Regions from separate parts of the Streptomyces griseiscabiei genome, predicted to be linked through region 1. Evidence: riboswitches for the same ligand, from Rfam matches in the RefSeq annotation. Region 1 holds a riboswitch; each other region holds the start of a gene.
The links. Region 1 has a riboswitch for cobalamin ahead of J8M51_RS18900 (ribonucleoside-diphosphate reductase subunit alpha). Riboswitches for the same ligand answer to the same signal wherever they lie in the genome.
Positions count from the first base shown of each region.

Region 2: another riboswitch for cobalamin. It lies ahead of J8M51_RS07865 (energy-coupling factor ABC transporter permease); the one in region 1 lies ahead of J8M51_RS18900 (ribonucleoside-diphosphate reductase subunit alpha).
Region 3: another riboswitch for cobalamin. It lies ahead of J8M51_RS27220 (hypothetical protein); the one in region 1 lies ahead of J8M51_RS18900 (ribonucleoside-diphosphate reductase subunit alpha).
Region 4: another riboswitch for cobalamin. It lies ahead of metE (5-methyltetrahydropteroyltriglutamate--homocysteine S-methyltransferase); the one in region 1 lies ahead of J8M51_RS18900 (ribonucleoside-diphosphate reductase subunit alpha).

Region 1 covers NZ_JAGJBZ010000002.1:292,078-297,335, forward strand. The annotation lists gene J8M51_RS18895 (ribonucleotide-diphosphate reductase subunit beta) at 1-906, opposite strand, end outside; gene J8M51_RS18900 (ribonucleoside-diphosphate reductase subunit alpha) at 963-3,365, opposite strand; cobalamin riboswitch at 3,489-3,624, opposite strand; gene J8M51_RS18905 (GNAT family N-acetyltransferase) at 3,688-4,194, opposite strand; gene J8M51_RS18910 (nucleoside hydrolase) at 4,342-5,258, opposite strand, start outside.
Region 2 covers NZ_JAGJBZ010000001.1:1,800,217-1,805,474, reverse strand. The annotation lists gene J8M51_RS07890 (L-rhamnose mutarotase) at 1-222, shown strand, start outside; gene J8M51_RS07885 (amidohydrolase family protein) at 219-1,088, shown strand; gene J8M51_RS07880 (energy-coupling factor ABC transporter ATP-binding protein) at 1,070-1,912, opposite strand; gene cbiQ (cobalt ECF transporter T component CbiQ) at 1,914-2,669, opposite strand; gene J8M51_RS07870 (energy-coupling factor ABC transporter substrate-binding protein) at 2,676-3,059, opposite strand; gene J8M51_RS07865 (energy-coupling factor ABC transporter permease) at 3,071-3,790, opposite strand; cobalamin riboswitch at 3,821-4,003, opposite strand; gene J8M51_RS07860 (DUF1775 domain-containing protein) at 4,223-4,969, shown strand; gene J8M51_RS07855 (ABC transporter substrate-binding protein) at 5,111-5,258, shown strand, end outside.
Region 3 covers NZ_JAGJBZ010000002.1:2,272,794-2,278,051, reverse strand. The annotation lists gene J8M51_RS27230 (peptidoglycan-binding domain-containing protein) at 1-227, opposite strand, end outside; gene J8M51_RS27225 (helix-turn-helix domain-containing protein) at 497-1,564, shown strand; gene J8M51_RS27220 (hypothetical protein) at 1,593-2,249, opposite strand; cobalamin riboswitch at 2,546-2,676, opposite strand; tRNA gene J8M51_RS27215 (tRNA-Pro) at 2,975-3,048, opposite strand; gene J8M51_RS27210 (FxsB family cyclophane-forming radical SAM/SPASM peptide maturase) at 3,096-4,331, opposite strand; gene J8M51_RS27205 (hypothetical protein) at 4,358-4,579, opposite strand; gene fxsT (FxSxx-COOH system tetratricopeptide repeat protein) at 4,752-5,258, opposite strand, start outside.
Region 4 covers NZ_JAGJBZ010000002.1:3,405,435-3,410,692, reverse strand. The annotation lists gene J8M51_RS31905 (GntR family transcriptional regulator) at 1-444, opposite strand, end outside; gene J8M51_RS31900 (hypothetical protein) at 700-1,116, opposite strand; cobalamin riboswitch at 1,322-1,498, opposite strand; cobalamin riboswitch at 1,631-1,830, shown strand; gene metE (5-methyltetrahydropteroyltriglutamate--homocysteine S-methyltransferase) at 2,012-4,330, shown strand; gene J8M51_RS31890 (hypothetical protein) at 4,438-4,629, opposite strand; gene J8M51_RS31885 (3'-5' exonuclease) at 4,714-5,258, opposite strand, start outside.

The sequences.
Region 1 (5,258 bases):
CATGAAGGAGAACGGGTTCTCCGAGCCGTAGACCGGGGCGAAGCCGAGGCGGGTGAGGCGCTGGTCGGCCACACACTCCAGGTACTGCCGCATCGACTCGGTGTTCATGCCCGGCAGACCCTCACCGCACAGATCGCGGCCGAACTGCAGCTCGGCCTCGACGGCCTCCTTGAGCATGTCCGTGACCTGCTGCTGGAGCAGCTCGTCGAACAGCTCCGGCTCCTCCTTGCGGACGGTGTCGACCACCTCGAAGGCGAACGACATGTGCATCGTCTCGTCGCGGAACACCCAGTTGGTGCCCGTCGCCAGGCCGTGCAGCAGACCCCGGCTGCGGAACCAGTAGACGTACGCGAAGGCGCCGTAGAAGAACAGGCCCTCGATGCAGGCGGCGAAGCAGATCAGGTTGAGCAGGAAGCGACGGCGGTCCGCCTGGGTCTCCAGACGGTCCAGCTTCTCCACCGAGTCCATCCACTTGAAGCAGAACTCCGCCTTCTCGCGGATGGAGGGGATGCTCTCCACCGCCGCGAAGGCCGCCGCCCGGTCCTCCGGATCGGGGAGATAGGTGTCCAGCAGCGTCAGATAGAACTGGACGTGGACGGCCTCCTCGAAGAGCTGGCGGCTCAGATAGAGCCGTGCCTCGGGGGAGTTGATGTGCTTGTAGAGGGTCAGCACGAGGTTGTTCGCCACGATCGAGTCGCCCGTCGCGAAGAATGCGACCAGCCGGCCGATCATGTGCTGCTCGCCCTCGGAGAGCTTCGCCAGGTCGGCGACGTCCGAGTGGAGGTCGACCTCCTCGACGGTCCAGGTGTTCTTGATGGCGTCCCGGTAGCGCTCGTAGAAGTCCGGGTAGCGCATGGGGCGGAGAGTCAGCTCGAAGCCGGGGTCGAGCAGGTTCTGATCAGTCATCACAGTCGGCGCGAAGCGCCGTCCTCCAGAGGTGGTGGTCGGGTGGCGGGTGGGAATTACTGGCAGGCCTCGCACGACTCGGGGTTTTCCAGGGAGCAGGCGACGGCATCCGGGTCGGCCGCCTGCTGTACGGGGATGGTCTTCTCGGGCTGCTGCGCCTGGGTCTGGCCCTGGGCGGCGCGGGCGATCCGGGTCGCCGGGCGCGAGCGCAGGTAGTACGTGGTCTTCAGGCCCGACTTCCAGGCGTAGGCGTACATCGAGGAGAGCTTGCCGATGGTCGGCGTCTCCAGGAAGAGGTTCAGCGACTGCGACTGGTCCAGATACGGGGTGCGGGCGGCGGCCATGTCGATCAGACCGCGCTGCGGGATCTCCCAGGCCGTGCGGTACAGATCGCGGACGTCCTGCGGCACCCAGGTGAAGCCCTGGACCGAGCCGTTGGACTCGCGCAGCGCCTCCCGGGTCTGCGCGTCCCACACACCGAGCTTCTTCAACTCGGCCACCAGGTACGAGTTGACCTGGAGGAACTCACCGGACAGTGTCTCGCGCTTGAACAGGTTGGACACCTGCGGCTCGATGCACTCGTACACACCGGCGATCGAGGCGATGGTGGCCGTCGGCGCGATGGCGAGGAGCAGGGAGTTCCGCAGGCCCGTGGCCGCGACGCGCTCGCGCAGGGACGCCCAGCGCTCCGGCCAGGTCGGCTCGACGCCGTAGTGGTCGGGGTGCAGCACACCACGGGCCGTACGGGTCTTCTCCCAGGCCGGCAGCGGGCCGTTGCGCTCGGCGAGGTCGGCCGAGGCCTCGTACGCGGCGAGCATGATCCGCTCGGCGATCCGCGTGGACAGCGCCTTCGCCTCGGGGGAGTCGAACGGCAGGCGCAGCTGGAAGAAGACGTCCTGCAGACCCATCGCGCCGAGGCCGACCGGCCGCCACCTGGCGTTGGAGCGGCCCGCCTGCTCGGTCGGGTAGAAGTTGATGTCGACGACGCGGTCGAGGAAGGTGACGGCGGTGCGGACGGTCTCGTCCAGCCGCTCCCAGTCCAGGTCGCCCGTCGCCGGGTCGACGAACGCGCCCAGGTTCACCGAGCCCAGGTTGCAGACGGCGGTCTCCCCGTCGTCCGTGACCTCCAGGATCTCCGTGCAGAGGTTGGAGGAGTGGACGACATGGCCCGGCTCGGCCGTCTGGTTGGCCGTGCGGTTGGCCGCGTCCTTGAAGGTCATCCAGCCGTTGCCGGTCTGCGCGAGGGTGCGCATCATGCGGCCGTACAGATCACGGGCCGGGATGGTCTTCCGCGCCAGGCCGGCCGCCTCCGCCTTGCGGTAGGCCGCCTCGAACTCCTCGCCCCACAGGTCGACCAGCTCGGGCACATCGGCCGGGGAGAACAGCGACCACTTCTCGTCGGCGTTCACCCGGCGCATGAACTCGTCCGGGATCCAGTGCGCCAGGTTCAGGTTGTGCGTACGCCGGGCGTCCTCACCGGTGTTGTCGCGCAGCTCCAGGAACTCCTCGATGTCGGAGTGCCAGGTTTCCAGGTAGACCGCGGCCGCGCCCTTGCGCCGGCCGCCCTGGTTCACGGCGGCGACCGAGGCGTCCAGCGTCTTGAGGAACGGCACGATGCCGTTGGAGTGCCCGTTGGTGCCCCGGATCAGCGAACCGCGCGAGCGGATGCGGGAGTACGACAGACCGATGCCGCCGGCGTGCTTCGAGAGGCGGGCCACCTGGTGGTAGCGGTCGTAGATGGAGTCCAGCTCGTCGAGCGGGGAGTCGAGGAGGTAGCAGGACGACATCTGGGGGTGGCGGGTACCGGAGTTGAAGAGCGTGGGGGACGAGGGGAGGTAGTCGAGGCGGCTCATCAGCCGGTAGAGCGCGGCGACCTCGTCCAGGGCCCGCGGGGTGTCGTTCTCGGCGAGGCCGGCGGCTACCCGCAGCATGAAGTGCTGGGGCGTCTCGATGACCTTGCGGGTGATCGGGTGCCGGAGCAGATAGCGGCTGTGCAGCGTGCGCAGGCCGAAGTAGCCGAAGCGGTCGTCGCCCGCCCGGTCGATCATGGCGTCGAGTCGCCCGGCGTGCACGCGCGTGAACTCCGCCGTGCGGTCGGCGACCAGGCCCTCCCGGTGGCCCACCGCGACGGACTCGGTGAACGTCGTGACGCCCTGCGAGGCGGCCTCGGCGCGGATGCCGACGGCAAGCAGCCGGGCGGCCAGCTTCGAGTAGGCGGGGTCCTCGGAGATGAGGCCCGCGGCCGCCTCCGTGGCCAGCTCGCGCAGCTCCGACTCGTCGGCCCGAGCCGACCGGCCGCGCAGGGCGGCGGCGGCGACCCGGCCGGGGTCGGCGTCGGGGAGGTCGGCGGTCAGCTCGGTCAGGGTCCGCAGCAACGCGGTACCGGGACCGTCGGTCTCCGTCGCCGGAGTGGCGGAAGCCAGGTCGGCTGAAACCGGGTCGGCTGGCGCGATGGTCACGTGGGGCTCTCCCTCGCTCGGCAAGGGGCCTTGCGGAGGGCAGGCGGCTGCACACGAGCGCACGGGGGCGTCGCGTCCACCGGCCCATTCCACGAGGCCCGGACGTCAGGCACCCGGACCGGACGGCCGGGCGCGCTGTCGGCAGGTGTTCGGACTGAACATGCGTGCGCGAATGGAGACGTACACACGCGAGTACACCGTTGCGGGACAGTTCCGGATTCGCACCGGATTCCCCTGCGGCGACAGCGAGCATGAGCATACATCTAGTGCCGGGTCGCGGTGTCACCCCCACATGTTGTGTCGCTGTCGACTTCGCAGGGTGTCAGAGCGTCAACTCATAGGTGATCAGAGTGAGGTCGAGGAGGTCGGGAAGGGGGTTCCAGTCGCGCTCCGGTGTGCGGGTGAAGCCCAGGCGTTCGTAGATGCGGTGGGCCGCGTGCATGCTCCGCTGGGTCGACAGCACGAGGCGGGCGCAGCCCTCCACGGTCCGGGCGCGCTCCACACAGGCGCGCACGAGGGCCTCGCCGACACCCCGCCCGCGTGCTTCGGCGGCGACCGCGAGCATCCGTATCTCGGCCTCTCCCGGACGGGCGATGTCGGCCATGGGGCCGCCCGCCGGGACGAAGGTCACACCGCCGAGCACCCGGTCGTCCGCGAGGGCCACCAGGACGTCGGCCGCGGCGGCCCGCTTCGCCACGTCCCGCAGCTCACCGAGGTACGCGTCGCTCTCCCCGAAGTCCAGCAGTCCGTCGCCGAGGTAGGCCTGTGCGGTGATCTCGCCGAGGGTGGTGTACTCGTCGGCGAGCGCCCGCCTGATCGTGATGTCCATGCGTCGCAGTTTGCACGAGCGGGGGATCTGCGCGGCTCGGGTTTTCCACAGGGGGCGTCGTTCGTGTGACGATCGGACTGGGTTCTGATCCGAGGCCGGACCCGGGCCCGGACCGGGAGGGGTCGGGCTGGGGCGGGTCGGGATGGCTCAGGTCGCCGCTGGCCACCGCGGCAGCGTCGCCACGAAGTCCTTGCTGAAGTCGCGGGTGCCCGGGCCGAGGGCGACCCGGCCGGTGGCGCGGAGGCGGGCGGTCAGGGCGGGGGACTCGGAGTAGTAGACGCGCCGGGCGGCGGACGGGACGAACACGGTCTGCCCGCGCGTGAGTTCGCTTCCGCATTCCACGACGACCGCCCCGTCGGCCGCCTCGACGAACGCCTCGTCGCCGCAGACCCCCACGGCCAGCGGATCGTGCAGCGGACAGGTGCCGTCGCCGCCGTGGCGGGTGTAGGCCTCCATGTAGGTGCGCATCAGCCGGGCGGCGAGGGCCGTACCCGGGCCCGCGGCCTCCAGCGCGGCGAGGTCGGCGGGGCGGAACAGCCAGCGGTGCGAGGCGTCCAGGTCGACCATGGTGAACGGGATGCCCGAGGAGAGCACCACCTCGGCGGCGTCCGGGTCCGCCCAGATGTTGAACTCGGCGACGGGCGTGAAGTTGCCCGGGACCTGGGCGGCGCCGCCCATGAACACGAACCTGCGGACACGGCGGGCGAAGCCGGGGTCCTCCAGGAGGGCGATCGCCACGTTCGTGAGGGGGCCGGTGGCGCAAACGGTCAGCTCGCCCTCGTGTTCCCGGGAGAGCCGGAGCAGGGCCTGCGCGGAGGACTCCGTGAGGTGCGGGGCGGTCGAGTCGGGGAGGGTCTCGTGGCCGAGGCCTGCCGGGCCGTGGAAGGCGGAGGCCTCTCGGTAGGGGAGGCGGGAGAGGGGGCGGCCGGCGCCCCGGTGGACCGGGACGTCGGTGTCCATGCGGAGGGCTCTGGACAGGGCGCGGGCGTTGGCGTACGTCGCCTCGGCGGGGAGGTTGCCGCCGACGGATGTGTACGCCTTGAGGTCCCACAGGCCGGTTCCCA
Region 2 (5,258 bases), on a different contig from region 1:
GCCATCCGCGCCGCCGGGGTGAGCGCGTGGACGATCTGGCGCAGCGGCACCGACCTCTTCCATCTGCTGGAGGTCGAGGACTACGCCGCGATGATCGCCGAACTGGAGAAGCTGCCGGTCAACATCGCCTGGCAGGCCCGGATGGCCGACCTCCTCGACGTCGTCCACGACTACTCGGCGGAGGGCTCCGACGCCGGGCTGCCCGTGGTGTGGGAACTGTGACCGGCGCCCACCCGGCCCCGGGCGTCGTCGACGCCCACCACCACGTCTGGGACCTCTCCGTCCGCGACCAGGACTGGATCACCGGCCCCGAACTCGCCCCGCTGCGCCGCGACTTCGCCCTCGGCGACCTGGAGCCGGAGGCGCGTGCCGCCGGGGTCACCGCCACGGTCCTGGTGCAGACGATCACCGTGCCCGAGGAGACCCCCGAGTTCCTGGCCCTGGCCGCCGGCAGCGACCTGGTCGCCGGGGTCGTCGGCTGGACCGACCTCACCGCGCCCGATGTCGCCGAGACCCTCGCCGGGCTGCGCGAAGGCCCCGGCGGCGAGCATCTGGTGGGCATCCGCCACCAGGTGCAGGGCGAACCCGACCCCCGCTGGCTGGTCCGCCCGGACGTCCTGCGCGGTCTGTCCGCCGTCGCCGGGGCGGGGCTCGGCTACGACCTCCTGGTCAAACCCCACCAGCTCCCGGCCGCCGTGGAGGCGGCGGCCCGGCTCCCCGAACTCGCCTTCGTCCTCGACCATGTGGCCAAGCCGCCCATCGCCTCGGGCGAACTGGAGCCGTGGGCGGGGGAGTTGCGACAGCTGGCCGCGCTCCCCAACACCTTCTGCAAGCTCTCCGGCCTGGTCACCGAGGCGGACTGGAGGACCTGGTCCGTCGCCGACCTCGCCCCGTACGCCGACATCGTGCTGGACGCCTTCGGCCCCGACCGGCTGATGTTCGGCTCCGACTGGCCCGTCTGCCGGCTCGCGGCGGACTACGCCCACGTCCTCGACACGGCCCACGAGTTGACGTCCGGACTGAGCGCGGCCGAACGGCACGAGGTCTTCGCGGGCACCGCCGTCCGCGTCTACGGCCTGCGGACCTGAGCCACGGCGGCCAGCTCCTCCGGCGTACGCGGCCCGGCCTCCTCCTCACCCAACAGCCCCTGTTCCCGCAGGTGTTGAGCGACGGCGATGCCCCACGGCAGCCGCAGTCCCGCCTGCCCGAGGAGATCCGTACGGGCGAGCATGGCGGCCACCGGGCCGGTGCGCGCGCCGGACGGGGTGAGCAGTGCCGCGTCGTCGGCCCAGCGCAGGGCGAGGTCGACGTCGTGGGTGGCCATCACGACGGTGGTGCCGGACCGGCGCAGCCCGTCCAGGGTGGCGAGGAGCCGCTCCTGCCCGTCGGGGTCGAGTCCGGCGGTCGGCTCGTCCAGGATCAGCACACGGGGCCGCATCGCGACCGCGCCCGCGATGGCGGTCCGCTTGCGCTGGCCGTAGGAGAGCAGATGGGTGGGCCGGTCGGCGAGCGCGGCGATCCCGAGGGCGCCGAGCGCCTCGTCCACCCGGGCCCGGACCTGCGCGTCGGACAGCCCGAGGTTGAGCGGCCCGAACGACACGTCCTGCGCCACGGACGCCGCGAACAGCTGGTCGTCCGGGTCCTGCACCACCAGCTGCACCGTCGTCCGCAGCCGGGTCAGCCCCTTGCGGTCGTACGTCACCGCCCGCCCCTCGACCGCCAACTCGCCGGTCCGGGGCCGCAGTCCACCGCTGAGCAGCCGCATCAGCGTCGTCTTGCCGCTGCCGTTGCGGCCCAGCAGGGCGAGCGCGCGTCCCTCCGGCACCGCGAAGTCGAGGTCGCTGAGCACGGGCGGCCCGTCCTCGTACGCGAAGGACGCGCCCCGCAGGGAGACCAGCACGGGCTCGCTCATGTCAGCGGCCTTTCCAGGACGAATCCAGTACGAGGGTGAGAGCGGCCACGGCCCCGAGCAGGGCCACGCTCGCCGTGGTGAAGCGGGCGGAGATCCGTGCCTCGGGGACCAGGACGCGCAGGGTGCCGTCGTAGCCCCGCCCCGCCAGTCCCGTCTGCAGGCGAGCCGCCCGGTCGAAGGCCCGGACGAACGCGGTGGCGCCGAGTCCGCCGAGCGAACGCCAGGTGGCCGCCCGGGTGGTGTGCCCGAGCCGGGCCGCCTGCGCCTCCCGGATCCGGCGCACGGAGTCCAGGAGGAGGAAGCTCATCCGGTACGTGACCAGTGCCACGTCCACGACGGGCGCGGGCACCCCGGCCTTCACCAGGCGCGGCAGCAGGTCCGACATGGGGGTGGTGAACGCGAACAGCAGGACGCCGAGGGAGGCCGCCGAGGTGCGCAGCAGCAGTTCCCCGGCGCGGACCGGTCCGCCGTCGGCCAGGGTCACGAACCCGTCGGGCCCGCCGACCTGGACGAGCAGCGGCAGCGCCCCGGTCACACAGAAACCCAGCGGCACCCGGTAGGCCCGCCACAGCCGGCGCCCCGGCACCCCGGCCGGGCCCAGCAGCACCACGAGCGCGGTCAGCAGGACCAGGGCCGCGCCCGGCCAGGGCGGCAGGGAGATCGCGAGCACGGTGAGGCCGAGCCCGAGCACGGCCTTGTCCACGGGATGGCGGCGGCGCCAGCGACTGCTGTGCGCCGCCGCGTCGATCGGCAGCACGAGGCGTCAGACCCGCCCGGCGGGGGACTCCCCGGCACCGGCACCGCTGGTCGAGCTGTCGTCACCGGCGCCCGCCAGCCCGGCCAGGGCCCGTGCCTCGCCCTGGCGCCGGCCCCGGTGGATGCCGAAGTAGTACGCGAGGACGCCCGCGCCGAGCGCGGCCTGCAGCGCGAACAGGGCCGACTCGATCTCACCGGACGGCGGCTCGTACAGCGGCGAGAACCACGGCTCGTAGTCCGGCTCGATCTCCGTGATCGCGGTCTCCGCCTCGGCGTCGGCGCCCGCGAAGGGCTCCTCCTTGTGGTCGCCGAGGCCGAGGGCCAGCGGCAGGACGGCGAGCGCGGCCACGACGAGCAGCAGCAGGGCGTTGATCTTCGTGTTCTTGCTCATCGTCTTCTTGTTCATCGGGCCACCGCCCCGGTCTCGGTCTCGGTCGCGGTCTCGGTGCGGTCGCGCTTGCCGGTCAGGAGCACGCCGAGCCGGGTCAGTTCGCCCTTGCTCGACTGCACCAGCAGCCGCATCACCAGCACCGTGAGCAGGCCCTCGCTGATCGCCAGCGGGATCTGGGTGACGGCGAAGATGGAGCCGAACTTGCCGAGCGCGCCCAGGAAACCGCTGCTCGGGTCGGGGAACGCGAGCGCCAGCTGCACGCTGGTGACGCAGTAGGTGACCAGGTCGGCGACGAACGCGCCGAAGAACACGGTGACCATCAGCGGCACGTCGAACCGCCGCAGCAGCCGGTAGATGCCGTACCCCGCCCAGGGGCCGGCGATCGCCATCGAGAAGACGTTGGCGCCGAGCGTGGTCAGCCCGCCGTGCGCGAGCAGCAGTGCCTGGAAGAGCAGGGTGATGGTGCCCAGGACCGCCATGATCGGTGGCCGGAACAGGATGGCGCCGAGTCCGGTGCCGGTGGGGTGGGAACAACTCCCGGTGACCGAAGGCAGCTTCAGTGCGGACAGGACGAAGGTGAAGGCACCGGAGGCACCGAGCAGCAGGGTGCTCTCGGGGTGCTCCTTGACCTCACGGGTGAGTGCCCGGACTCCGTGGACGACGAATGGCGCGGACGCGACGCCCCAGGCGATCGCGTGCGCCGGAGGAAGGAAACCCTCGGCTATGTGCATGGCTCAGCAGACCCTCTCCAGCACCTCGTGGATGGTTGACGCGCCTTGGCCGGTCTCCTGGCTTACGGGTACCACCGTCCGTGCTCCGCCTTCCCGGGTCCGAGGACCCAGTGGCTGTCCGTGAGGACCAGAGCCGGACTTCCCGATCACAGTGGCGAGGGCCGCACCGGCATGACACCGGATTTCCCGTTCACCAAGGCGTGGTGACAGTAGTGCCCAGATAAGGACGCTGACAAGCGGAGACGAGGGGCGCGCGGGCGCCGTGGAACAGCTCACACCACGGCGCACGCCCCACCGTCCCCACCCCGCGCACGAGCGCGTCCCCGGTGGCGGCGGTTGGCCGGAACCGATCGCACACCTGGTCGCCCTTGGCCACAGGTCCTGCCCTGCGCTTGAATTCACCCTTCACACCGTCGGCACAGGGAGTCCGCAGTGCACCGCCCGACCTTGGTACGCAGTTCGCGCCGTCTCGGCGTTCTCACCGCAGCCGCGCTCGCGGTCGCCGTCGCCACCGCGGGGCCGGCCGCGGCCCACGCGGAGGTCGAGGCGGAGGGCGCCCGCGCCCTCGACCAGAACGTCGACCTCACCTTCTCCGCCGAGTCGGAGTCGGCCTCCGCCGGCATCACCAAGGTGGAGGTGATCCTGCCCAAGGGCCTCGTCCCCGCCGACCTCACCTACAAGGAGGGCCCGGACGGGTGGAAGTTCGCCCCCACCGACCGGGGCTACACGGTGTCCGGCACCAAACTCGCGGTGGGCGAGGACGTCGAGTACGTGGTCACCGTACGGCAGTTGCCCGACGCGAAGTCGCTGGTGTTCAAGACCCTCCAGTCGTACAGCGACGGCAAGGTGGACCGCTGGATCGAACTGGAGGAGGAGGCGGAGGGCGACGGCCACGGCCACGGTCACCCGGCGCCCCGCCTGGACCTCAAGGCCGCCGCGCCCGGCGCCGAGGTCGTGAGCCCCACCCCCTCGGCGGACCCCACGACGGCTCCGCCCTCCCCCTCGCCCGAGAAGAGCGCCGAGGCCGCCACGCCGTCGGCGGAGGCCGCGGCGGACAGCACCGACGGCGACGACGGCGGCTCCCTGGCGGTCCCCCTCGGCATCGGCGCGGTGGTCCTGCTCGCGCTCGGCGGGGGCGCGTGGTGGTACCGGTCCCGCCGGAGCGGCACCACCACCTGAGGAGCCCGGGCCGTACGCCCGACGACGGCTGAGCCGAAACCCGCAGGTCACATCGCTGGACTGATGTACGACCCGCCGGGGTAGCCCTTACCTGCAATCAATGTGCAACAGCACTTCAGGCGCAGCAAGGGTGTGAGGCTCATGACGTCCCGACCGATACGAGGTGCCGCCGTCGCGGCGGCGGTGGCCCTCGGCGCCACCGCCTGCTCGGCGCCCGGCGGTGGCACCGACGGCGGCGGCCCGGCCGACTCCGTCGTGATCGGGGTGGCGTCCGAGCCGGACACCCTCA
Region 3 (5,258 bases), 2.0 Mb from region 1:
CAGAGGATCTTCTGCCAGAGGCAGGTGGCGTTGGAGTTGGTGTTGGTGCCGGTCGACAGGATGCCCTCGTTGCCCCAGTCGTCGATGTAGGTGTCGGCACCGTAGACGTACGCGAGCCCGCTGTACGTCCCGCTCGCGGCGGCCGGCGTGGTCCCGAGCGCGAGGGTGGCCGCGGCCACGGCGCCGACGACGCAGACGGCCGGCTTGAATCGCGTGCGCAAGCTCATGGGAGTCCTCTCTTCGAGCCACCGGGCCGGTGCCCGGTGAGCACCGCAGACACTGACGACGAAGATCCGGCCCGGCAAGGAAAACCGCAGGTCACGGGAGAGTGAGACGCCGTCCCGTCAACTGCCTGCGGGTTTGCGGGAGTTGTGGGACGCCGATGAGACATCGGGGTGGTGTACACGGAACACGCACTCCGTGAACACGGGATGCGCACGGGATGGAAATGGTCTAGGGTCCCGGTCTCCGACCGACCGATTACTAGGGGTAACCTGTGACAGCCACCGCCGATCCTGAGAGATCGGAGGGACCGGAGAGATTCGCTGCGCTCCTGCGGTCGCTGAAGGAGCGGTCGGGCCTCAGTTACGAGGCGCTCGCCCAGCGCACGGGCAGCAGCAGGTCCACCCTCCACCGCTACTGCTCCGGTTCCTACGTCCCGCCGGACTACGGCCCCGTGCACCGCTTCGCCCTGATCTGCGGAGCCTCCCCCAACGAGTTACGGGAACTGCACCGGCTCTGGGCGGTGGCCGACATGAGCCGGATCGGGGACAGCGGGAATGCCGGGGACACAAGGGACACCCGGGATGGTGGGGACATCGGGGACATCGGGGACGAGGAGGAGGCACCGGAGACGGTCGCCGACGGCCTCCCACCGGTGAACGCGCCGACGGGTACCCGCTGGCGCCGCCGCGCCCTGCCCGTCCTCGGCGTGTGCTTCCTGCTGTTGGTGGCCGGCGGTACCTGGATGACGCTGGCGACACGTCAGCGGGCGGCGGCCGAGGGCAAGGACGACGGGCGGCTGCTCTTCTCCGCCGCGTGCGCGGAACCGGTCGGTATGGGGCAGCACGACTCCTGTGTCGAGGAGGTGCAGCGCCTGCTCGCCGCGGCAGGCGCCGACATCGACGTGGACAGTTCCTTCGGTCCGCAGACGCTGCGCCGCGTCACCGCGTTCCAGGTGCTGCACGGCCTCGACGCGGACGGTGTGGTCGGCGCCGAGACCAAGGAGGCGCTCTACGCCCCGAGGACACGGATACGGAGCTGGTCACCGGAGAAGGTGCGCAAACGCATCCGCCAGGTCTTCGCCGAGGAACCCGACCACGCGGTCGCCATCGCCGACTGCCAGTCCTTCCTCGACCCCCTCCACATCCTTCCGAACACCAACGGCACCCGGAACTGGGGCGTCTTCCAGATCTCCGACGCCCGCCTGCCCAAGCTCGGCGGGACCCCGCGCAAGGCCCTGGACCCCGAGTGGAACATCGAGGCGGCCCACCGCCTGTGGCAGCGCGCGGGGAACTTCGACGACTGGCCGTACTGCGAGCGGGCGTACGACGACTCCCGTTGATCCCGCCGACGTGCCAGGCCCCGTCGGCCTAGAAGTGCCGCAGACGCAGCAGGAACTGGCAGCCGCCGGAGCGTCCGTCGGCGTCGATCTTCACCGTGACCGGGGTGCCGACGAAGGCCGAGCGGTACTGGCCCGCGGGCGAGGCGTCCGGGCACTGGCCCGCGTCGCCGTCGGGGTAGAACTGGACGTCGAGGACGATGTTGCCCGTCACGGTGAGGGTGAGGTTGCACCAGCCGGGCCGGCTGTCGGTGTCGACCCTGACGGCCTGTCCGAACACCGGGATGGGCAGGATCGGCACCGCGTACGTGCCCTGGTTGCTCCCGCACTGACCGGCGTCACCGCCGGCGCTGGGCCGCAGGGAGTAGCTGATCGAGGAGCCCGCCAGGGCGCCGTCGGGGTCGTGGACGCCGAACGCCAACTGGCAGCCGCCGCCGCGGTTGTCGGTGTCGAAGCGGATGGCCTGCGTCCAGTCCGGCGAGGCGGTCCACTGCTCCCCCGTCCTCCCGCCGCACTGACCGGCGTCGCCGTCGGCGTTGAACTGGATGCCGAGCTGCGGAGCGGCGCCGAGCGGGGCCGCTTCCGTCGCGTACGCCGCAGTACCGGACAGACCGGCGGCCATGAACGCGCCCGCCGCCACGATGCCGACCAGCGATCTCAGACGTCCGGTCACCCGTAATCCACTCATACGACGGTCTCCTGGGGTCGTGTGCCGACCGGCCGGAAGGTCCGACTGGTCCAGACCGCAGTATTGGGCGTCGGCACCCCGTCCGTATCGCCATGAACACGCCAATCTTCGGGCCGGGGCCGGGGGACTAACCCGGTCCTGCGCTCCAACACTCCCCCACCCGACTTCATGAGGGCCTCGGCACCGGAATTCAGACTTCGGTTGCCGGCCCGGGACAGGGAGCCCGGAGTCCTCCGGAACATCGTCACCCCTCTGCTGAGAGCTGTCGAGGAAGCCCGGGATGCCGGCTTCTGATGAATTCGGGCACGCGGCATGCCTCGAGGGTCGGGGCTCGTTCGGTCGGGGCGCCTTCCCGGTCTCCCAGGGGCGTGCGCGCCCCGTCCGTCCCCTCACCACTGCGCGTCAGTTCCGGATTCGCACCGGATTCTCTGGCCTCGGATGTGGCTCGGCCGACCCGATCAGGCCGTCCGGATCGCCGTCTCGTCAGAGGGAATGGGGTACGGGGGCGCGCGGGCATCCATCCCTGGCTCAGAGCACTGCGGACACGGGCCCGGACCACTGCCGGCACGATCGGGGACATCGAGTGCCATGGCGCCACCACAAGAACAGAGCCCTGGGATCGACAACCTCCCTGTTCCCCGCCAGGCCCCGCCTGGTCCCCAAGAACGATCAAGGGCCGGTCTCGGATGCCTCCGAAACCGGCCCTGAACTGCGACTGTCTCCAGTCGGGACGACAGGATTTGAACCTGCGACCCCTTGACCCCCAGTCAAGTGCGCTACCAAGCTGCGCCACGTCCCGTCGCGTTGTGCACGATGTCTCGTGTGAACGCGCAGGTAAACCCTACCCTACGTACCCCTGGGGTCGAGTTCGGGAAGGCCCCGCCACGCCCCGCTGAGATCGGCTCGCAGCCGGTCGCGGATGTGCAGGATCAGCGCGGCGAGGTCGGCGCAGTAGACGGACGGGTTGCGGAAGCCGCTCGTGGAGGCGTACCGGTGGGCGAAGAGGCCGCCTCCGCAGACGGCGAGCAGGGGGCAGCGCGCGCAGGTCGGCCCCAACTCGGCTGCTCCGGACTGTCGTTGGCGGATGAGCGGCTGGTCGAGGACGTCGTCGAGGGTGTGGCGGAAGACGTCGAGCCCGGTCTCCGGCGCTCCTTCGTAGGCGACTTTGAGGGAGTCGGACTGCTCGATGGAGCCGTCGGTCTCGATGACGACGAGCGTCGCCGGGGCCAGCCCGACGGACTCGGTGCGGATCGAGCCGCCGAGCACGCCCGCCATCAGTTCCTCGAAGAGCCGGACACCGGTCTCCCGTACGGGGGCGTCGTACCAGCGGTCGAACACCAGCCGCAGCCAGTCGGCGTACGGTGTCTCCCCTGGGTGGGCCGTCGCGCCCCGGGCGGCCAAGGGCGGCGCGGCGGGTGTCCGGTCGCGGCGGTCCGTGAGGCCGGGGGGCGGTGTGTCCCAAGTGCCGTGCGGCAGCAGGAGATCGATGCGAGGAGGGTGAGCGGCGAGCAGGGCCTCATAGGTGTCGACAGGGTCGTTGGCCAGGTCGACCGTGCAGAGGAGGCCCGCGTACAGGAAGCGGTGCTCGGCGGACCTCAGCCGCTCCAGCCCCGCCGTCACCAGCCGGTGGCTCCCCTCGCCCTTCGGGAAGCGCCGGTGCCGGTCGTGGCCGGCCCGGGTGCCGTCGAGGCTGACGCTGACGCCCACCCGGTAGCGGTGCAGCACGTCCAGGATGTCGGGGGTGAGCAGCACCCCGTTGGTCTGCATCGAGAACCGGACGGGAACTCCCGCCCGCGTCGGCCCGGTCCCGAGAATCCCCAGCAACTCCCCCAGCCGGTCCGCCCCGAGCAGCAGCGGCTCCCCGCCGTGCAGCACGATCCGGACGTCGGGCAGCCGATGCGTCATGGCGTGCTCGGCGATCCGCCGGGACACCTGTTCCGCGACCGCCGGTTCCATGACCCGGGGCTTGGCACGCCAGCTGGTGTCGGCGGAGTGGTAGACGTAGCAGTAGTCGCAGTCCAGGTTGCAGCGGCTGTGCACCTTGAGCACGAACTGCCGTAAGGACACGGGACGCGGGGACACGGGAGCCGACGGGACCGACGGGGACGTCACCCCATCGACGCTTCCGCTTCGCAGGGGAGCGAGGACTCGAACTCGGCGAGGTACGAGACCTCCGGATGCACGGCCTCCCGGGCGAGACGACGCAGTACGTGACCGAGGGCGCTGTTCTCGGCGACGGTGGCGGGGCGGTCCTCGGCAGGCCTGACCGGACCCGCGCCGGCAGGGGCGCGTCCCGCAGACCCGTTCGGCGAGGACAAGAAGGGTGACACCGCACTCCTAGGGGCCATGCTGACACGGGGCGTCCGCCGGGCGGACGGCGCCCATGGCGGTGAGCGGAGAATAGCAGCGAAGCAAAGGAAAACGGCAGGAATCAACACAAAGCGCCGTAAAGAAGACCTCACCCTTCCGGATGGGACTCACACCGCTCTCCGGGACACGGAATCAGAAGGTGAAGGGTGGCTCGATGTCCGCGTCCAGTCGCACCCCGCTGTCCACCGCCTCGTAGGTCGGGTGGTCCACTCCCAAGGTCTGGGCGGCGAGTTGCAGGGCCTCACTGTAGTGCTCCTCGGACTCCTGAGTCACACCAGCCCCCGCGAGGTCGACCGCGAGGTTGGAGCGCAGGGTGACGACGTCGTAGTGGTCTGCGCCCAGGGTCTCCAACACCCCTGCGAGCGCCTCGCGTTCGAGGGCGATCGCGGCCTCCGTCTCACCGGTGTCGACCAGGCAGTTGGCGTAGTTGATCATCGCGTCCAGGGTGTAGGGATGACGTTCCCCGAGGGTGTCGGTCAGGGCCCGCAGGGCGCGTTCGGAGGTGGCGCGGGCGGCTGCCGCGTGGCCGCCGAGCCGCAGATAGATCGCCAGGTTGTTCTGGCAGCCGAGGGTGTAGGGGTGCGACTCCCCCAGGGTCTGCCGCTGGCGGGTCAGGATGTGATCGGCGTGGTCGCGGGC
Region 4 (5,258 bases), 3.1 Mb from region 1:
CTCACCTGTGCTCCTCGTTGTCTTGGTCCCCGTGGTCGGCGCGTTCGCGGCGCCGTACTGCTTCTCCATCGCCGACGCGACCAGCGCGGCCACGTCCTCCTGCTCCAGCCCCGCCTCGGCCGCCTTCGACATCCACGTCAGCAGGTCCCCGTAGAGCGGCGAGTCGGTGCCGGTCTGCGGGCGGGCCAGCGTGCGGCGTACGAACGTGCCCAGCCCCGGCCGGGGTTCGACCAGGTCCTCACGCTCCAGCTCGCGGTACGCCTTGAGGACGGTGTTCGGGTTGACCGCGCTGGTCTCGGCGACGTCCTTGGCGGTCGGCAGCCGGTCGCCCGGCACCAACACGCCCAGCCGCAGCGCCTGTTTGGTCTGCTGCACGATCTGCTGGAAGGCGGGGACGCCGCTCCGCCTGTCGATGCGGTACTCCACGACCACCCCCTTCATCATTCCACTACTTGATTAGTGGAATGATGATGGAGGGATGCGCGGACGGTTGTCAACGAGATCCGGGAAGCGGGCGTGGCGGAGTCGGAGTTGCCCACAGGGACCGGAGGTGGCGCCGGGGTCGGCGCGGAGGGCGCGGTTCAGCGAACCGGCGTCGGGAGGGCGTCGACCCGCCCCGTCATGGACGCGAGTCGCTCATGGCTCCGGCACGAACTCACCCCGATGGGCCGCACCCGAGGTCGGGTGCGGCCACCGGGCCTACGACTCCCGCGAAGGCCGACCGCCTGCCGCTCTGGGCGGGGTGAACACATAGAGGTCGAGGATGTCGGGGCAGGGGGCGACACCGGGGCCGCCGGCCCGTACCCAGGCGACGATGTCCTCGGTGGCGTCGGTGTCGTTGACGAGGCCCAGCCAGACCGGGCGGGCACCGGCCGCCCGTGCGGTGGCGGAGGGCTGGACGACGACCACGTTGGCGTGTTCGCAGACGTCGAGGCAGTCCGAGACGCGCACGGGGATGTTCTCGGTCAGGTGCGCGACCTGCTGGTCGTGATCGACTCCGGGCACCTTCGGGGTTCCGCAGCAGCAGTCCCGGCAGACGACGACGCGGCTGGGCGCCGGTGCGGCGGGGGCGTGCTCGGTACGTCGTTCCTCAGGTCGAGGTGGGCGTGGCGGCATCGCTCGTCAGGCTCCTCTCGCGGGAATTCCCTCGCGGACCGGGTGAGGCAGGATCAGGACCGGACCTGATCGTGGTCTTGTCACCGGGGTGGCCGAGGGTGGCCGGGTGACCGGCGGCGGAGAGGGGGCGAAGGTACGGAACACGGGCGTGCCTCGGGGGTCGGGGCTCGTTCGCGGAGCCTGGCCTGCGGACGTCCCTCCGCGCGGGGGCACGGAGGTGCCAGCAGGTCTTCGGACTCGGGTTCGTCCGGTCGGGGCGCCTTCCCGGTCTCCCAGTGGCGTGCGTGCCCCGCCCGTCCCCCTCACCGCTGCGCGTCAGTTCCGGATTCGCACCGGATTCCCTGGCCTCGGATGTGGCTCGGCTGGCCCGATGAGGCTATCAATATCGCCGTACGCACCGGGGCCCTGCCCGGCTCGCCCCGGCCGTCCCGGTGCCGGCGGACCGCGCGGAGGGTCCGCAAATGGAGCTGACCGTCGGGCATTTCGGTGCCGACACCCCGTATGGTGGCCGCAGCAGCTGGTTCGCCCCGTCCGCCAGGCGGGGTGTCGCAAGAGGGAACCCGGTGGGAATCCGGGACTGCCCCGCAGCGGTGAGTGGGAGCGACCGCCGTCATACGCACTGGGTCCGACGTACCGGACCTGGGAAGCGACGGCCAGTAGGTGTCCACCGGGAGACCGGAGGGCGTGCCCGCGAGTCCGAAGACCTGCCAACTGCCCGTGCGCGGACCACTCCGTGCGCGGATACCCCGGTGACCTCGTGGGCGGGTCGGCGTACATACCAGACGGAACGACCGTGCCGTTGTCGCGCGGGGGCGTCGCCGTCCGGTTCGTCATCCCTTCGCGCTCTCGTCCCGTCTCCGGGATCTCAGGGAATCGTCTCGCGAAGGAGATCTCCGTGACCAGCAGGACCGCAGCCGCGGCAGCACGGGCCACCGTGTACGGCTACCCCCGCCAGGGCCCGGACCGGGAACTGAAGAAGGCGATCGAGGGCTACTGGAAGGGCCGCGTCACCGCCGACGCCCTCCGCTCCACCGCCACCGGTCTCCGTGCCGCCGCCTGGCGGCAGCTCGCCGACGCCGGCATCCACGAGGTGCCCACCGGCGACTTCTCGTACTACGACCATGTGCTCGACACCACCGTCATGGTGGGCGCGATCCCCGAGCGGCACCGCTCCGCCGTCGAGGCGGACGCACTGGCCGGCTACTTCGCGATGGCCCGCGGCACCCGGGACGTGGCGCCGCTGGAGATGACGAAGTGGTTCGACACCAACTACCACTATCTGGTGCCCGAGCTGGGTCCCGGCACCGTCTTCACCGCGAACTCCGGCAAGCCGGTCGCGGAACTGAAGGAGGCCCTCGCTCTCGGCCTGACCGCGCGGCCGGTCCTGGTCGGCCCCGTCACCTATCTGCTCCTCGCCAAGCCCGCGCCCGGGGTGGCCGCCGACTTCGAGCCGCTCACCCTTCTGGACCGGCTGCTGCCGGTGTACGCCGAGATCCTCTCCGATCTGCGCGCGGCCGGCGCCGAGTGGGTACAGCTGGACGAGCCCGCCCTCGTGCAGGACCGCACCCCGGCCGAACTGAACGCCGCCGCCCGCGCCTACCGCGAGCTCGGCGCGCTCACCGACCGGCCGAAGCTGCTGATCGCCTCCTACTTCGACCGGCTCGGCGACGCCCTTCCGGTCCTGGCCAAGGCTCCTGTCGAGGGGCTCGCCCTGGACTTCACCGACGGTGCCGCCGCCCACCTCGACGCCCTGGCCGCCGTCGGCGGACTGCCGGGCAAGCGGCTGGTGGCCGGTGTCGTCGACGGCCGCAACATCTGGATCAACGACCTGTCGAAGTCGCTGTCCACCCTCGGCACCCTGCTGGGCCTGGCCGACCGGGTCGATGTCTCCGCCTCCTGCTCCCTGCTCCATGTGCCGCTCGACGCGGCGGTGGAGCGGGACATCGAGCCGCAGGTGCTGCGCTGGCTGGCCTTCGCCCGGCAGAAGACAGCGGAGATCGTCACCCTCGCCCAGGGCCTCGGCCGGGGCACCGACTCCATCGCCGCCGAACTCGCCGCCAACCGCGCCGACCTGGCCTCCCGCGCGAGGTCACCGATCACCCGCGACCCGGCCGTACGCGACCGTGCCCGGGCGGTCACCGGCGCGGACATCCGCCGCTCCCAGCCGTACGCCGAACGCGCCGTCGCACAGCGCGCCCATCTCGGGCTGCCGTTGCTGCCGACCACGACCATCGGATCGTTCCCGCAGACCGGCGAACTGCGGGTCGCGCGGGCGGATCTGCGCGCCGGACGGATCGACACCGCCGGATACGAGGAGCGTGTAAGGGCGGAGATCCAGGAGGTGATCTCCTTCCAGGAGAAGGCCGGGCTGGACGTCCTGGTGCACGGCGAGGCCGAACGCAACGACATGGTCCAGTACTTCGCCGAGCGGTTGACGGGGTACCTGGCCACGCGGCACGGCTGGGTCCAGTCCTACGGCACCCGCTACGTCCGCCCGCCGATCCTGGCCGGCGACATCTCCCGCCCCGAACCGATGACGGTCCGCTGGACGACCTACGCCCAGTCCCTCACCGCACGCCCGGTCAAGGGCATGCTCACCGGGCCGGTCACCATGCTCGCCTGGTCCTTCGTCCGCGACGACCAGCCCCTCGGCGACACCGCCCGCCAGGTCGCTCTCGCCCTGCGCGACGAGGTGAACGACCTTGAGGCGGCCGGGAGTTCGGTGATCCAGGTCGACGAGCCCGCGCTGCGGGAGACGCTCCCGCTGCGCGCCGCCGACCGCCCGGCCTATCTCGCGTGGGCCACGGAGGCGTTCCGGCTCACCACCGCAGGAGTGCGGCCTGACACCCAGATCCACACGCACATGTGCTACGCCGAGTTCGGCGACATCGTCCAGGCCATCGACGACCTCGACGCCGACGTCATCAGTCTGGAGGCCGCCCGCTCGCACATGCAGGTCGCCCGTGAACTCGCCGCCCACGGCTATCCCCGGGAGGCCGGACCCGGTGTGTACGACATCCACTCCCCGCGCGTCCCGAGCGCCGAGGAGGCCGCCGACCTGCTGCGCACCGGGCTGAAGGCCATCCCCGCCGAACGTCTGTGGGTCAACCCCGACTGCGGCCTCAAGACCCGCGACTGGCCCGAGACCCGCGCCTCCCTGGAGAACCTGGTCACCGCCGCGCGCACGCTCCGGGACGAACTGCCGGCCACCTGACCCGGGGGCGGTCGGAGCCGTAGTCCCCAGTGGGCCGGGATGCCACAGGCGCCCCGGCCCACGTGCCGACCTGCACTCATGGAGCCGTGCAGCAGCTTGGGGCGGCGCTATTGGGGGCAGCCGCCGGCGCACTGGGCGGTGAACTCCCCCGCACCGGCCGGGAGACGGGATGCCTCCCATGGCTGCGGCTCGGTGGGGGCGGTGCGGCCGGGCCCGGCCGCGGAGGCGGCGGGCGCGAAACCCAGGGTGAGTGCGACGGCGGCCAGCAGACCGGCGGACAGCCGAGCAACAGCGCGCATCATGATCTCCTCCGGCCGGATGCCGACGGCCGTGTCAGGCCGACCTGTTCCATGGTCGCCGACTCCTCGGGCGCGCCACAACCTCTAGGCGGTCGCGGGCGTGGCGGGCCAGTCCCCGCGGTCCACCAGGTCCAGGACGAGGGCGGCGATGTTCCACGCGTCGTCCTCGCCTCGGTGATGGCGTCCTTCGAGCGGCAGTCCGGCGATCTGCAAGGCGTGGTCCATGCCGGGTTTCCTGCGCAGCCCGTAGGACTCGGCGAACACACCCTTGGCGTTGGTGTGGGTGCGCTCCGTCGGATAGCCGAAGGGGTAGGCCACTCCGTCGGCCTGGCTCTGCCGGGCGAACTGCCGGCGGTCGTACTCGCCCCAGCTCGCCCAGGGGCGCTCGCCCGCCCCGTACTCCTCGACCAGGATCCGGCACGCCTCCGCGAACGTGACGCCCCGCTCCACCTCCGCCTGTGTCAGTCCGGTCAGTTCGGTGCAGAAGTCGCTCACCGCCGACCGCGCGGGGCGTACCAGGACACGGTGGCGGGAGGCTCGGCGCCGTGCCGTCACGTCCACGACCGTCAGACCGATCTCGATGATCTCGTTCACCGAGCCGGGCGGCGGCTGCCCGTCCCAGCAGGTGG